3 regions of the Mesorhizobium sp. M7A.F.Ca.US.005.03.1.1 genome follow, and region 2 is predicted to be linked to each of the others. Evidence: predicted binding sites of a transcription regulator. Region 2 holds the regulator's gene; each other region holds the start of a gene.
The links. Region 2 encodes PhoB, which activates phosphate uptake and scavenging genes when phosphate is short. Its sites were predicted from a motif close to TGTCATNNANCTGTCAT; they were not measured.

Region 1: EN990_RS23145 (PhoX family phosphatase) is a predicted target of PhoB. The motif match lies at 1,817-1,833, and genes of this name have one in related genera.
Region 3: EN990_RS07140 (ceramide glucosyltransferase) is a predicted target of PhoB. The motif match lies at 2,427-2,443, and genes of this name have one in related genera.

The regions. Positions count from the first base shown of each region.
Region 1 covers NZ_RZRO01000063.1:6,557-10,962, reverse strand. Annotated here, with positions in the region: gene EN990_RS23155 (response regulator transcription factor) at 1-526, shown strand, start outside; gene EN990_RS23150 (hypothetical protein) at 834-1,337, opposite strand; gene EN990_RS23145 (PhoX family phosphatase) at 1,900-3,903, shown strand; gene EN990_RS23140 (hypothetical protein) at 4,048-4,272, shown strand; gene EN990_RS23135 (NAD(P)/FAD-dependent oxidoreductase) at 4,264-4,406, opposite strand, start outside.
Region 2 covers NZ_RZRO01000049.1:419-4,824, reverse strand. Annotated here, with positions in the region: gene xylF (D-xylose ABC transporter substrate-binding protein) at 1-288, opposite strand, end outside; gene EN990_RS20090 (ROK family protein) at 558-1,805, shown strand; gene phoB (phosphate regulon transcriptional regulator PhoB) at 1,822-2,511, opposite strand; gene phoU (phosphate signaling complex protein PhoU) at 2,528-3,235, opposite strand; gene pstB (phosphate ABC transporter ATP-binding protein PstB) at 3,262-4,080, opposite strand; partial or broken gene pstA (phosphate ABC transporter permease PstA) at 4,098-4,406, opposite strand, start outside.
Region 3 covers NZ_RZRO01000010.1:48,406-52,811, reverse strand. Annotated here, with positions in the region: gene EN990_RS07145 (O-succinylhomoserine sulfhydrylase) at 1-1,159, shown strand, start outside; gene EN990_RS07140 (ceramide glucosyltransferase) at 1,167-2,318, opposite strand; gene apaG (Co2+/Mg2+ efflux protein ApaG) at 2,552-2,944, shown strand; gene EN990_RS07130 (Hsp33 family molecular chaperone) at 2,992-4,023, opposite strand; gene argF (ornithine carbamoyltransferase) at 4,134-4,406, opposite strand, start outside.

The DNA.
Region 1 (4,406 bases), on a different contig from region 2:
CGCCGCGACGATGCGGCCCGACATCTTGCTGCTCGACATCTCGATGCCGGGCGGCGGGCTGAGCGCGGTCGCAAGCATCCTCGCCAACCATCCCGCCCAGAAGATCGTCATGCTGACCGTCTCGGAGGCCAATGCCGATGTGACCAAGGCGCTGAACGCAGGGGTGAATGGCTATGTCCTCAAAGGCGTCGGATCGCGCGGCCTCGCCGACATCCTGCGCAATGTCGCAGCCGGCGAAAGCTATCTCTCGCCGACACTATCGGCCCGGCTGCTTTCGGATCTCCAGTCCCAGCAGCCGACCGACGGCTTGGCGGAACGGCTGCGGCAGCTCACCGATCGGCAAACGGAAATCCTGCGGCTGGTGGCGGAGGGGCTGAGCAACAAGGAAGTCGCCTTGCGGCTTGAGTTGCAGGAGAAGACCGTCAAACATCACATGACCGGAGTGCTGTCGAAGCTCAATGTGCGAAATCGCACCGAAGCGGCCTTGATGATGCGTGAGTGGCGCGACCGCGACAGGCCCTCCTAAAGCATTTCACCGTTTCACGGAAACGGCGAGCTGCTCTAACTCTTTGTTTTGACGCAATTCCCAAGGGAAAAGCGCTACGCGCATTTCCCGGGAAAACCGCTTCACACTTTTTCTAGAACTGCTTGGGTCAGGTCTGGGGAAATGCGCAGCGGTTTCCCGTCCCGGATTGCGCAAAAGCGCGTCGCGCCTCGGGACCGCAGCCATTGCGGTGCCGAAAACCGGGACGATGCCGGCCGGAAACGAGGTCACCTCCGCCGGGGGGCGGCGGAGGTGACGTGCAAAGCTGACCGTTGCCTGTTGGCCAGCTTCACAAGGCCTTGAGACGATTGGCATCGGCCGGCGTGGCCTGGCGGTCGATGATCGTGCGACCGAGAGCGTCCTTCATGCTGAAACGACCGTTCTCGAGCTTTTCCGTTATGCCGTCGGGATGCCTGACTGTGATCTTGTTGCCGGTCACGTCGACCTTGTCACCGGTCTTTGCATTGACATGGCTCCCGCTCTTACCCTGACTGGATCCTGATTTGCCGTTGTTGCCGTTATTGCCGCTGTTGCCGTTATTCCCATTGCCGTTGCCGCTGTTCCCGCTATTGCTTCCGCCGGAATTGCCGCCGTTGCCGCCCCCACTGTTGCCACCACCACCGCCGCCACTGTTACCGCCACCCTTGGCGTATGCGCTGGCGGTGTGGATGCCGGAAACGGAGCCGTCCAGGACAATTTGATAGGGCGCAATCGTCAACACCAGCGCCGCTGCCGATTTGAGCGCCAGCCGGCAACAACGGGTCGTGAAACGGGTCGTGACCGATCTGTGCATTCTGATCTCCGACGACTGAGTCCGGCGCGCCCCACCCCAACGTTGCAGTGCAACCAACATTGCCGAAAGACGCGGCGCCCGGAAGCGACCTCCGACCGTTGCGGTTGTCAACCAGGACCATTGCAAGCGCAAGGTTGGACTAAAGTCCCAAGTATATGCTACATTAGCTTCGCATGAACGGCGCCGTGACCGCCATCGCTAAACGGGAGACTGGCTTTCCCGATGCCTGACGACGGCAGACGCCGAACATCAAGTCACCTCCGCCGGGGGCGGCGGAGGTGACTTGTCGAGGGTGCAGTTGCCCGTTGATCTGTTTTTTGCAAACGACTGATGTCGTCCGCCGTCGCGGGATGCGCGGCCAAGATGCCGCCTAAGGTCTCCTTTCATCTCGAACCGGCGATTCTGGAGCAGTTCACGGTCTGCGGGAATGCTTAGCCAGCGCTGCGCGCAATGCCTGTCGCGTCTGAAAGGTCTCCCGATGTCACGAAAATGTGATCCGGCGATTATAAGGGGGTCAAACAGGTACCCACGCTCCAGCCAATCCAACAGCCAGAGGCAAGCCATGACTGACCTTCGCTCCCCCGACACCCGATTCCGCACCAGCCTGCTCGAGGAAAACGACGGCCCGGCCATCAACGCTTCCGACAACCGCACCATGGGCGAGATCATCGCCGCGCGGTTCTCGCGCCGCGGCTTCCTCAAGGGTTCGCTGGCTGTCTCGGCCATCGCCGCCACCGTCAGCCCGCTGGCGCTGATCAGCGCCGACGAGGCCCGGGCCGCTGAAGGCTCGGCCTTCACGTTCGACGAACTCGAGGCCGGCATCGACGACAAGCACCACGTCGCGCCGGGTTACGATGCCGATGTGCTGCTGCGCTGGGGCGATCCGCTGTTTGCCGATTCGCCCGACTTCGACCCGACGAAACAGTCGGCCGAGGCCCAGGCGAAACAGTTCGGCTACAACAACGATTATGTCGGCTACATCCCCATCGACGGCTCGGCCGAACATGGCCTGCTGGTGGTCAACCACGAATACACCAATCCGCATCTGATGTTCCCGGGCATCGTGAAGATCGTCCAGAAGGACGGCAAGAAGTCGGCCGAAGTCGCACCCCTCTCGAAGGAGCAGGTCGATGTCGAGATGGCAGCTCACGGCGGCACCATCGTCGAGATCCGCAAGACATCAGGCAAATGGCAGGTGGTGCGCGACGGCAAGCTCAATCGCCGCATCACCTCCAACACCGAAATGGCGCTGTCCGGTCCGGTTGCCGGCCATGACCGCGTCAAGACCAATGCCGATCCGTCCGGCACCAAGGTGTTCGGCACGTTCAACAATTGCGCCGGCGGCGTCACGCCCTGGGGCACCTATGTGATGGCCGAGGAGAACATCCATGGCTATTTCTCCGGCGAGTTGCCGGAAGGCCACAAGGAAGCCGCGAACTACAAGCGTCTCGGCATTCCCGAAGGCGCCTATGAATGGGCGGCGCATTACGAGCGTTTCGACCTCGCCAAGGAGCCCAATGAGGCCAACCGCTTCGGCTGGATCGTCGAGGTCGATGTCAACGACCCGACCTCGACGCCGAGGAAGCGCACCGCCATGGGCCGCTTCAAGCATGAGGGCGCCGAATCGATTGTCGCCAGGGACGGCCGCGTCGTCTTCTATCTCGGTGACGACGAGCGCTTCGACTATGTCTACAAGTTCGTGACCAAGGCCGCGTTCGATCCGAACGATCATGCCGCCAACAGGGACCTGCTCGATGATGGCACGCTGCATGTCGCCAGGTTCGCCGAAGATGGCACGGTCGAATGGCTGCCGATCGTCTTCGGCCAGGGACCGCTGACGGCTGAAAACGGTTTCACTGGCCAGGCCGACGTGCTGATCGAGACGCGCCGCGCCGCCGACCTGCTCGGTGCCACCAAGATGGACCGCCCCGAAGACATCCAGCCCAATGCCGTCAATGGCAAGGTCTATGTCATGCTGACCAACAATTCGAAGCGCAAGGCCGACCAGGTAGACGCCGCCAACCCGCGCGCCGAAAACGCCTTTGGCCACATCATCGAGATCGCCGAGGACGGCGGTGATTTCACCGCCGCCAAGGGCAAGTGGGAAGTGCTGCTGAAATGCGGTGATCCGGCGGTTGCCGATGTCGGCGCCACCTTCTCGACGGCAACGACGGCCAATGGCTGGTTCGGCATGCCCGACAATTGCGCGGTCGATTCGGCCGGGCGTCTCTGGGTCGCAACCGACGGCCAAGGCCCGAAAGCCACCGGCCGCACGGATGGTCTGTGGGCGGTGGACACGGAAGGGGCGGCGCGGGCAACCTCGAAACTGTTCTTCCGCGTGCCGATCGGCGCCGAAATGTGCGGTCCGCTGTTTGCGCCCGACGACCAGACCGCCTTCGTCGCCGTCCAGCATCCGGGCGATGGCGGCGAGGACTGGGAAGCGTTCGGCCGCCCGTCCTACTATGAGGATCTGTCGACGCGCTGGCCCGACTTCAAGCCCGACATGCCGGTGCGGCCGTCGGTGGTCGCCATCACCAGACAGGGCGGCGGCAAGATCGCGGTCTGATTGCCTCCAGCATGGGGCGCAGCAGCGGAGCAGATTTGCACCGCTGCCGCCCTTTGAAGTCGCGGCATGGGGTGAAGTCGGTCAAGCCTCGGGAAAGATTGGCAATTTAAACATGGCGCCCTAGGTCTTTATCAGGAGATCGCCATGTCGAAGTCCGTCTATGACCGTGGCTTGCTCAAGCCAGCCGATATCGCCAAGCTGCAGCGCGTGTTCGACGAGGCCTGCCGGCGGCGCGAGGCACATCCCGATTCCGCCGACGCGCGGGAAATCGCGCTTAACCTGCTCGCCCTGCACAATGCCGGCATGGTGGAAGAGGACATGCTGATGGAGGCCGTCGGTTTCCGGCGGCTGGAACCCAAATCAGCGTGATGCGCCGGGTTGGTGCGAGGCCGACCCTGCAATCCGTTTGGCGATCGCCTTGGCCAGGATGCCGGCATTGGCGAAGCAGCCGCGAATGCTCGGCCGCATGCCGGTGAACCACAGACCGGGCAATTTCGGATCGG
Region 2 (4,406 bases):
GATGGCCGAAGCATCCTGCGCCAGGATGATCAGGGAATTGGCGCCCTGCGAGATCAGGCTTTCGACGTCGGTAAGCTGCTTGCCGGGATTGGACTGCGCATCGGCGGAGATGTACTTGTCGCCGGCGGCCTCGATCGCCGTCTTCATGGCGGCCTCGTCGGTCTTCCAGCGTTCCTCCTGGAAATTGGACCACGAAACGCCGACGACCTTGTCCTTCGCCTGCGCGACAGACGCGAGCGTCAGCGACATGGCGGCACCCGCCAGGATGGCGGCTGTGAATCTTTTCATATTATCCTCCCTGCGCCGCGTATGGCGCGACCAAACTGGCCCGAGGGCCGGCACAGAGGCCCTATTTTTTCGAGCCTCGAAAAAATACTGGGCCAACGCCCGAACGCTGTCAACATCGATTCTGATGGATTTTGATGTCGTCTCGAATTTTTTTCGGGCCTCGGAATAAATAAATGACACGGCGCGCGGCTTCTGCCAGTATTTGACCGCGTCACCGACAGCGTTCCAGGGCAGGAAGAACCGCGGCGACCGGGAGGATATGAAAGAGCATGTCGGTCGGAATCCGCCACGACGATTTGCGCCGCCGCAACCGCGCGATGGTGATCGCCGCGGTGCGCCGCGCCGGACAGCCGTCGCGCACCGAGATCGCCGCAACCACAAGCCTCAGCCATTCGACGATCTCGGCGATCTCATCCGACCTGATCGTCGAAGGCATCCTGACCGAAAGCAAGCCGAGCGAGGCCGGCTCGCTCAAACGCGGCCGTCCGCAGGTCGGCCTCAGCCTCAATCCGGAAGCGGCCGCGGTAATGACCGTGGTGCTGTCGCTGAACTTCCTCTCGGTCGCCGTCATCGACTATGCCGGCCAGGTAATATCCGAGGAACAGCGTCGGCTCGACACGCTGACGATGTCGCGCGACTCGCTGATCGGTGAGTGCACGGCAATCGTGCGGCGCCGCCTGGAAGATCCCGACCTGGACGTGCGCAGCATCGCTCGTATCGCGCTGGCCGTCCAGGGCATCACCGACACCCGTGCCCGCGCCATGCTGTGGTCGCCGATCACGCCGCACACCGACATCGCCTTCGCCGACATATTCGAAGAGGAGTTCGGCGTCCCCGCCATTATGGAGAACGACTGCAACATGATGGCGGTGGCGCTGCGCTGGCGCGATCCCGATCGTTACCGCGACGATTTCATCGCTATCCTTTTGTCGCACGGCATCGGCATGGGGCTGGTGCTGAAGGGCGAATTGTTCACCGGCACCCATTCCTCGGGCGGCGAATTCGGCCACATGATTCATCGGCCGAACGGGGCGCTGTGTCGCTGCGGACGGCGCGGCTGCGTCGAAGCCTATGCCGGCAATTATGCCATCTGGCGCAACGCGCGGCAGATGGGCGAGGATGCAGAACCCGTCGCCGATGTCAGCGACGCCGACATGCGCGCCCTGGCTGCCGCCGCCCGCGAGAGGGACGGACCGGAGCGGGAAGCCTACCGCAAGGCTGGCGAAGCGCTCGGCTACGGCCTCGGCAGCCTGTTCGCGCTGATCGATCCGGCCCCCGTCGCCATGGTCGGCGTCAGCGCCGCCGCCTTCGACCTGATCGAGCCGGCATTGCGGCAAGCGATTGCCCAGACCGCCGGCGGCCAGCATTCCAAGTCGATTTCCTTCGACACCGAGCCGAACGAACTGCCGCTGATCCGCGAAGGCTGCGCCATGCGGGCGCTGATCTTCGTCGATCAGGAGATTTTTGCGCCGGGCGTGCAGGCGAGATCCGGTCTCGGCGGCAAGAACGTGGCGTGAGTTCAAACGAGGGAGTTCAGTCCTCGCGAATGGCGTAACCCGCCCCACGGATGGTGCGGATGACATCGGGCATACGGCCGTTGTTGACCGCCTTGCGCAGCCGGCCGACATGCACATCGACCGTGCGTTCGTCGATGTAGATCGTCTCGCCCCAGACATTGTCGAGCAGTTGGCTGCGCGAGAACACGCGGCCTGGATGGCGCATCATGAATTCAAGCAGGCGGAATTCCGTCGGCCCGAGCCGGATTTCGCTCTTCTTGCGATAGACACGGTGCGATTCGCGATCGAGCACGATATCGCCGACCTTGAGCACGCTGGACAGCACTTCCGGCTTGGCCCGGCGCAGCAGCGCCTTGACCCTGGCCATGAACTCCGGCGTCGAGAAAGGCTTGACCAGATAGTCGTCGGCACCGGTCGAGAGGCCGCGCACGCGGTCGCTTTCCTCGCCTCGCGCGGTCAGCATGATGATCGGCAGCCGCTCGGTCTCGGGACGCATCCTTAGCCGGCGGCAGAGTTCGATACCGGAAACCGCAGGCACCATCCAGTCGAGCACCAGAAGGTCTGGAACGTTCTCCTGCAGCCGGATTTCGGCCTCGTCGCCGCGCGTCACCACCTCGACCTGGTAACCTTCGGATTCGAGATTGTAGCGGAGCAGCACGCCTAGCGGCTCCTCATCCTCCACCACCATGATGCGTGGCGCGATCATCGGCTGGTCACCCCTGTCATGCCGCTGGCGCGGACATTGCCGTCTCGTCCTGCTTCGGACGATTGGCTGGCAACTGCGTGCCGGTCAAAACATAATAGGCATTTTCGGCGATGTTGGTCACGTGGTCGCCGATCCGCTCGAGGTTCTTGGCGCAAAACAACAGGTGCGTGCACGCCGTGATGTTGCGCGGATCTTCCATCATGTAGGTCAGCAGTTCGCGGAACACCGATGTGTATTTGACGTCGATGCGTTCATCATTGTTTCTGAGCGTGGCAAGCGCTGCCGCGTCAGCGGCGGCATACTCGTCGACGACCCCCTGCACCTGGATCAGCACCAGCTGCGCCATCGCGTCGATCGAATGCGAAAGGTCGTGCGGCGTGACGCTCAGCCCGACAGTGCCGACGCGCTTGGCGATGTTCTTGGCAAGGTCACCGATGCGCTCGAGGTCGCCGGCCATGCGGATCGAACCGACTACCGCACGCAGATCGTTGGCCATTGGCTGGCGCTTGGCGATCAGCGTGATAGCACGATCGTCCAGCTCGCGCTGGCGTGCATCCATGATGGCGTCGTCGGAAACCACCCGCTGCGCCAGCGCATTGTCCGAATTGAGCAAAGCCCTGGTCGAGCCACCGACCATCGAGCGGGCGAGATCGCCCATGTCGCGGATCAGCTGGCTGATCTGCTCCAGATCCTCATCGAAAGATGCGACGGTATGTTCACCCATGATCTTCGTCCCTCATATGCCAGAGATCAGCCGAACCGGCCGGTGATGTAGTCCTGGGTGCGTTTGTCGTCGGGGGTGGTGAACATCTTGTCGGTGGCGCCCTCCTCGACCAGATAGCCAAGATGAAACATCGCGGTGCGCTGCGACACGCGCGCTGCCTGCTGCATCGAATGGGTGACGATGACGATCGTATAGTTCTGACGCAGTTCGTCGATAAGTTCCTCGACGCGAGCGGTGGCGATCGGGTCGAGCGCCGAACACGGTTCGTCCATCAGGATCACCTCGGGTGACACGGCGATGGCGCGTGCAATGCACAGGCGCTGCTGCTGGCCACCGGAAAGACCCGTGCCAGGTTCCTGCAAACGGTCCTTGACCTCGTTCCAGATCGCCGCCTTCTTCAGGCTGGACTCGACGATCTGATCCATGTCGGCCTTGCGCTTGGCCAATCCGTGGATGCGCGGACCATAGGCGACGTTCTCGTAGATCGACTTTGGGAACGGATTGGGTTTCTGGAACACCATGCCGACGCGCGCCCTGAGTTCGACGACATCGATGTTCTTGTCGTAGATGTCCTCTTCGTCGAGCGTGATCTTGCCGGTTACCCGTGCTGAATCGATGGTGTCGTTCATGCGGTTGAGGCAGCGCAGGAAGGTGGACTTGCCGCAGCCGGAGGGGCCGATCAGCGCCGTCACCTGGTTCAGGCGGACGTCGAGATCGACGTCGAACAGCGCCTGCTTCTCGCCGTAGAACACGCCGACCTTGTCGCCGCGCATTTTTATCACTTCGTTCGACTTCATCTTGTCGCCCACTGCGTTTTCAAGGGACTGTTCGGTCATGATGTTCATACCAAAATGCCTTTTTTCTACCAGCGCCGCTCGAACCGACGCCGAAGCACGATCGCGGTGATGTTCATGGCCATGAGGAAGACGAGCAGGATGATGATGGCGCCGGACATACGCTCGACGAAGGCGCGTTCGGCCTCGTTCGCCCACATATAGATCTGCACCGGCAGCGCGGTGGCCGGATCGAAAGGCGTCGTCGGTGGATCGGCGACGAAGGCGACCATGCCGATCAACAGCAGCGGCGCGGTTTCGCCGAGCGCGCGCGCAAGACCGATGATGGTGCCGGTGAGGATGCCGGGCGCGGCAAGCGGCAGGATGTGCTGGAACAC
Region 3 (4,406 bases), on a different contig from region 2:
TCAGACGGCACTCGTGCACAGCGGAACGCTGCGTTCCGGTTTCGGCGAAACGTCAGAAGCGATCTATCTCACCCAAGGCTATGTCTACGAAACGGCGCAAGCCGCCGAAGCCCGTTTCAAGGGCGAAGAGCCGGGTTTCATCTATTCGCGCTACGCCAATCCGACCGTCGACATGTTCGAGAAGCGCATGTGCGCGCTGGAAGGTGCCGAAGACGCGCGCGCCACCGCGTCGGGCATGGCCGCGGTGACGGCCGCCCTTCTGTGCAGCGCCAAGGCCGGCGACCATATCGTGGCGGCGCGTGCGCTGTTCGGCTCCTGCCGCTGGGTGGTCGAGACGCTGGCGCCGAGATACGGCATCGAGGCGACGCTGGTCGACGGCACCGACATCGCCAACTGGGAAAAGGCGGTCAAGCCGAACACCAAGCTGTTCTTCCTGGAAAGCCCGACCAATCCGACGCTGGAAGTGGTCGATATCGCCGCTGTCGCTTCGCTTGCCAATTCGATCGGCGCCAGGCTGATCGTCGACAATGTCTTCGCCACGCCCCTGCAGCAGAAGCCCTTGCAGCTCGGCGCCCATATCGTCGTCTATTCGGCGACCAAGCACATAGACGGCCAAGGGCGCTGTCTCGGCGGCGTCATCCTGTCGGACAAGAAGTGGATCGACGAGAACCTGCACGATTATTTCCGCCATACCGGCCCAAGCCTTTCGCCTTTCAACGCCTGGACGCTGCTGAAGGGCCTGGAAACGCTGCCGCTGCGCGTACGCCAGCAGACGGAAAGTGCCGGCCGGATCGCCGATTTTCTGGCCGAACGGCCGGAAATCGCGCGCGTCATCTATCCCGGCCGCGCCGACCATCCGCAGGCCGACATCGTCAAGAAGCAGATGTCGGGCGGCTCGACGCTGATCTGCCTGGACGTCAAGGGCGGCAAGCAGGCGGCCTTCGCCTTGCAGAACGCGCTCGACATCGTCCTGATCTCCAACAATCTCGGTGACGCCAAGAGCCTGATCACCCACCCGGCGACGACGACGCACAAGAATCTCAGCGACGAGGCGCGCGCCGAGCTCGGCATCGGGCCGGGCACGCTCAGGCTGTCGGTTGGCCTGGAGGATGCCGACGATCTGCTCGAGGACATCGCGCAGGCGCTGAAGGCCAGGTAGGAGGCCTTCAGGCGCCGGACGGCGTCTCTTCCAGCTCGGCCGTCTTGGTACCGATGGTCATCGCATTGCCGCGCCAGTCGATGGCGCCGCCGAGCCAACCGCGCGCCCACATCGCCGGCAGGATCAGGTCGCGCGCCATGATCGCGGCGACCATGCGTGGCGACAGGTACCAGCCCTTGGACCAGGCCAGGGCGCACTCCGGAAGATAGAAGGCCGCCAGCACGGCAAGGGCGGTTGCCCAGAGGCTGAAGCCGGCGCTTGCCGCTGCAATCAGCGCAAGCACCAGCGGCACCACGGCGCCGGTCAGGATTTCGGGTGCGAAGAACAGCGGGAAAGTGACGCGGCGCAGGCGCGCCCAACGGGCCTGACGCGACCAGATCTCGTCAAACGAGCGCCGGCCAAGCGGCTGCTCGAAGGGGGCGGCGACGAGATTGACGCGCAGGCCGAGACTGTTCACCAGCTTGGTCGCAGCGGCATCCTCGGCGATCTCGGCGGCCAGCGCGCGGATGCCGCCCTTGGCGTCGAGCATCGGCTTGTTCCAGAGCATGCTCTTGCCCTGGGCAAAGCCGAGGCCGAGCGCCTCACCGGCATATTGCCAGCGCGCCTGCAGCGTGTTGAGGAAAGCGCATTCGACCTCGGCCCAGAAGCCGGCCGGCCGCGAGCCGATCGGCGTCGAGCAGACAAGGCCGGTGCCGGGCCGCCAGGCAGCCATCAGGTGCTGGATGTAGTCCCTCGGCATCAGCACGTTGGAATCGGCCAGGACGACCCAGTCGTGCCGCGCCGCTTCCCAGCCCTTGACGCAATTGTTGAGTTTCGGATTGGCGCTGATGCGGTCGTCGCCGACAAGCAGCCGGGCCGGCACTTTCGGAAACCGGACGATCGTCCTGTTTATCAATTTGACCACCGGATCGTCGGCATGGGCGACGCAGAAAATCAGCTCATAGCGCGGCCAGTCGAGCGAGAAGGCGCGTTCCAGCGTCTCCTGCGTGAACGGCTCGACGCCGCGCGACGGCACGACGATCGACACTGGCCGCGGCTTGCCGGCCGGCGGCGCAATGGTGCGACGCCGTCTCAGACGCGACGCGGCGAGCACGATGCTGGCGAGATTCGAGAGGATGAGGACGGTTGAAAGCGTGGCGGCTATGAGAGTGAGTTGCATCGAGGTCCGGTCACTCCAGGAAAACCGGTCCGCAAGATGGCCGGTTTCAACAGTTCAGCAGAGCGCCCGAGTCGCGCGTCACCAGTCCGCGCACACCATCATTGTCATATGTCACTTAAATGACATTCTTTGTCGGCACCTGCCCGCGAGGCCGGCCAGAGGAGGCTTCGATCGGTTGACCTAACCGCACGGAGCGCCGAAAGTTCCGCTGGAACCGTTTTTTGGAGCCGCTTATGTATAGCGCCGTCACGCGCAACATCGAAGTGCAGGTCAGGCCGTTCTATCTGGAGGACCGTTCGGATCCCTCGGAGAACCGCTATGTCTGGGGCTATCAGATAACGATCGACAATCAGTCGGACGATTTCGTGCAGCTTCTGTCGCGATATTGGCACATCACCGACGGCACCGGCCGGGTCGAGGAAGTGCGCGGCCCCGGCGTGGTCGGCGACCAGCCCGAACTCAATCCCGGCGACAGCTACCAGTACACATCCGGTTGCCCGCTCTCGACACCGTCCGGCATCATGGTCGGGCATTACACGATGCGCAACAAGCGGGGCGAGACGTTCGACATCGCCATTCCGGCGTTTTCGCTGGACTTGCCGGGGACGCGGCGGACGGTGAATTGATTTCGCCTCACCGGCCGCGGAGCGACCGGTGAGGCGTGGTTTCTACTCTACTGGGCCGCGAATTCCGCCGGGTCGAAATCATATTGCTTCGAACAGAATTCGCAGGCGACGTGGATGCCGCCGTCTTCGGTGCTGTCCTTGATCTCCTGGGCGGAAAAACCCTCGAGGATGCCGCGGATCTTGTCCCTGGAGCACGAGCACTGGTCGGCGACCGGAACACCGCCGAAGACGCGCACGCCATGCTCGTGGAACAGCCTGTAGAGCAGCCGCTCGGCGCCGATCGTCGGGTCGATCAGTTCGGTCGGCTCGATGGTGCCGAGCAGAGCCAGCAACTCCTGCCAGGAATTGTCGACCGGATCGTGGATCTCCTCACGCGGATCGCCATCGCCGCCCGGCAGGTCCGGGACGCGCATGCGCTCGGGCGACTGCGGCAGGAACTGCGCCAGGATACCGCCGGCGCGCCATTGCTCGCGGGCGCCGCCGGGACCGGGCGTCAAAAGCTTGGCCACCGACAGCCTGATATCCGTCGGGATCTGCTCCGACTGACGGAAATAGGTGCGTGCCGCGTCTTCCAGGGTCTCGCCATCGAGCTGGACGATACCCTGATAGCGCTGCGTATGGGCGCCCTGGTCGATGGTCAGCGCCAGCACGCCACTGCCGAGCAGCGTCTGCTGGGAGGTTTCGCCCGCCGCGACCAGCGCTTCCAGCCGGTCGGCATCGAAACGCGCATAGGCGCGCAGCGCCGAGGGCGTGGAAAAATCCGCAACCAGCATGTCGACGGGCCCGTCGGTGCGGGTCTGCAGGATGAACTTGCCCTCGAACTTCAGCGAAGTGCCGAGCAGCACGGTCAGCACACAGGCCTCCGCCAGCAGGCGGGCGACCGGCTCGGGATAATCGTGGCGGCTGAGGATGGCGTCCAGCATTGGCCCGAGTTGGACCGTGCGGCCGCGCACGTCGAGAGGGCCGACCTCGAACGGCACGACGTGATCGTCGCCGGCATAGCCGAATTCACCGAGTTTGGGGTGATGTTCAGTCACTTGATAGGTTTCCAACATGACAAAGCTCCAGGGCGCGGCCATGCCGCCCTCCGGGGCGCATGCGTCGAAACGCGCTTGATTTGCGTGATGCGGCGCAAATAGGCATCACACGCCCGCAGATCAAGCTCCCAGGGATCAAGCGCCCAGACACCTCAAGCGCCTAGACACCAGGCAAGCACGGCCTTCTGGGCATGGAGCCGGTTCTCGGCTTCGTCGAAGACCACCGAATGCGGTCCGTCGATAACCTCGTCTGTCACTTCCTCGCCGCGATGCGCCGGCAGGCAATGCATGAACAGCGCGTCCGGCTTGGCTCTCGCCATCAGCTTGGCATTGACCTGGTAGGGCGAGAACACATTGTGGCCGCGGGCGCGATGCTCCTGGCCCATCGACACCCAGCAATCGGTGACGATGCAGTCGGCCTGGTC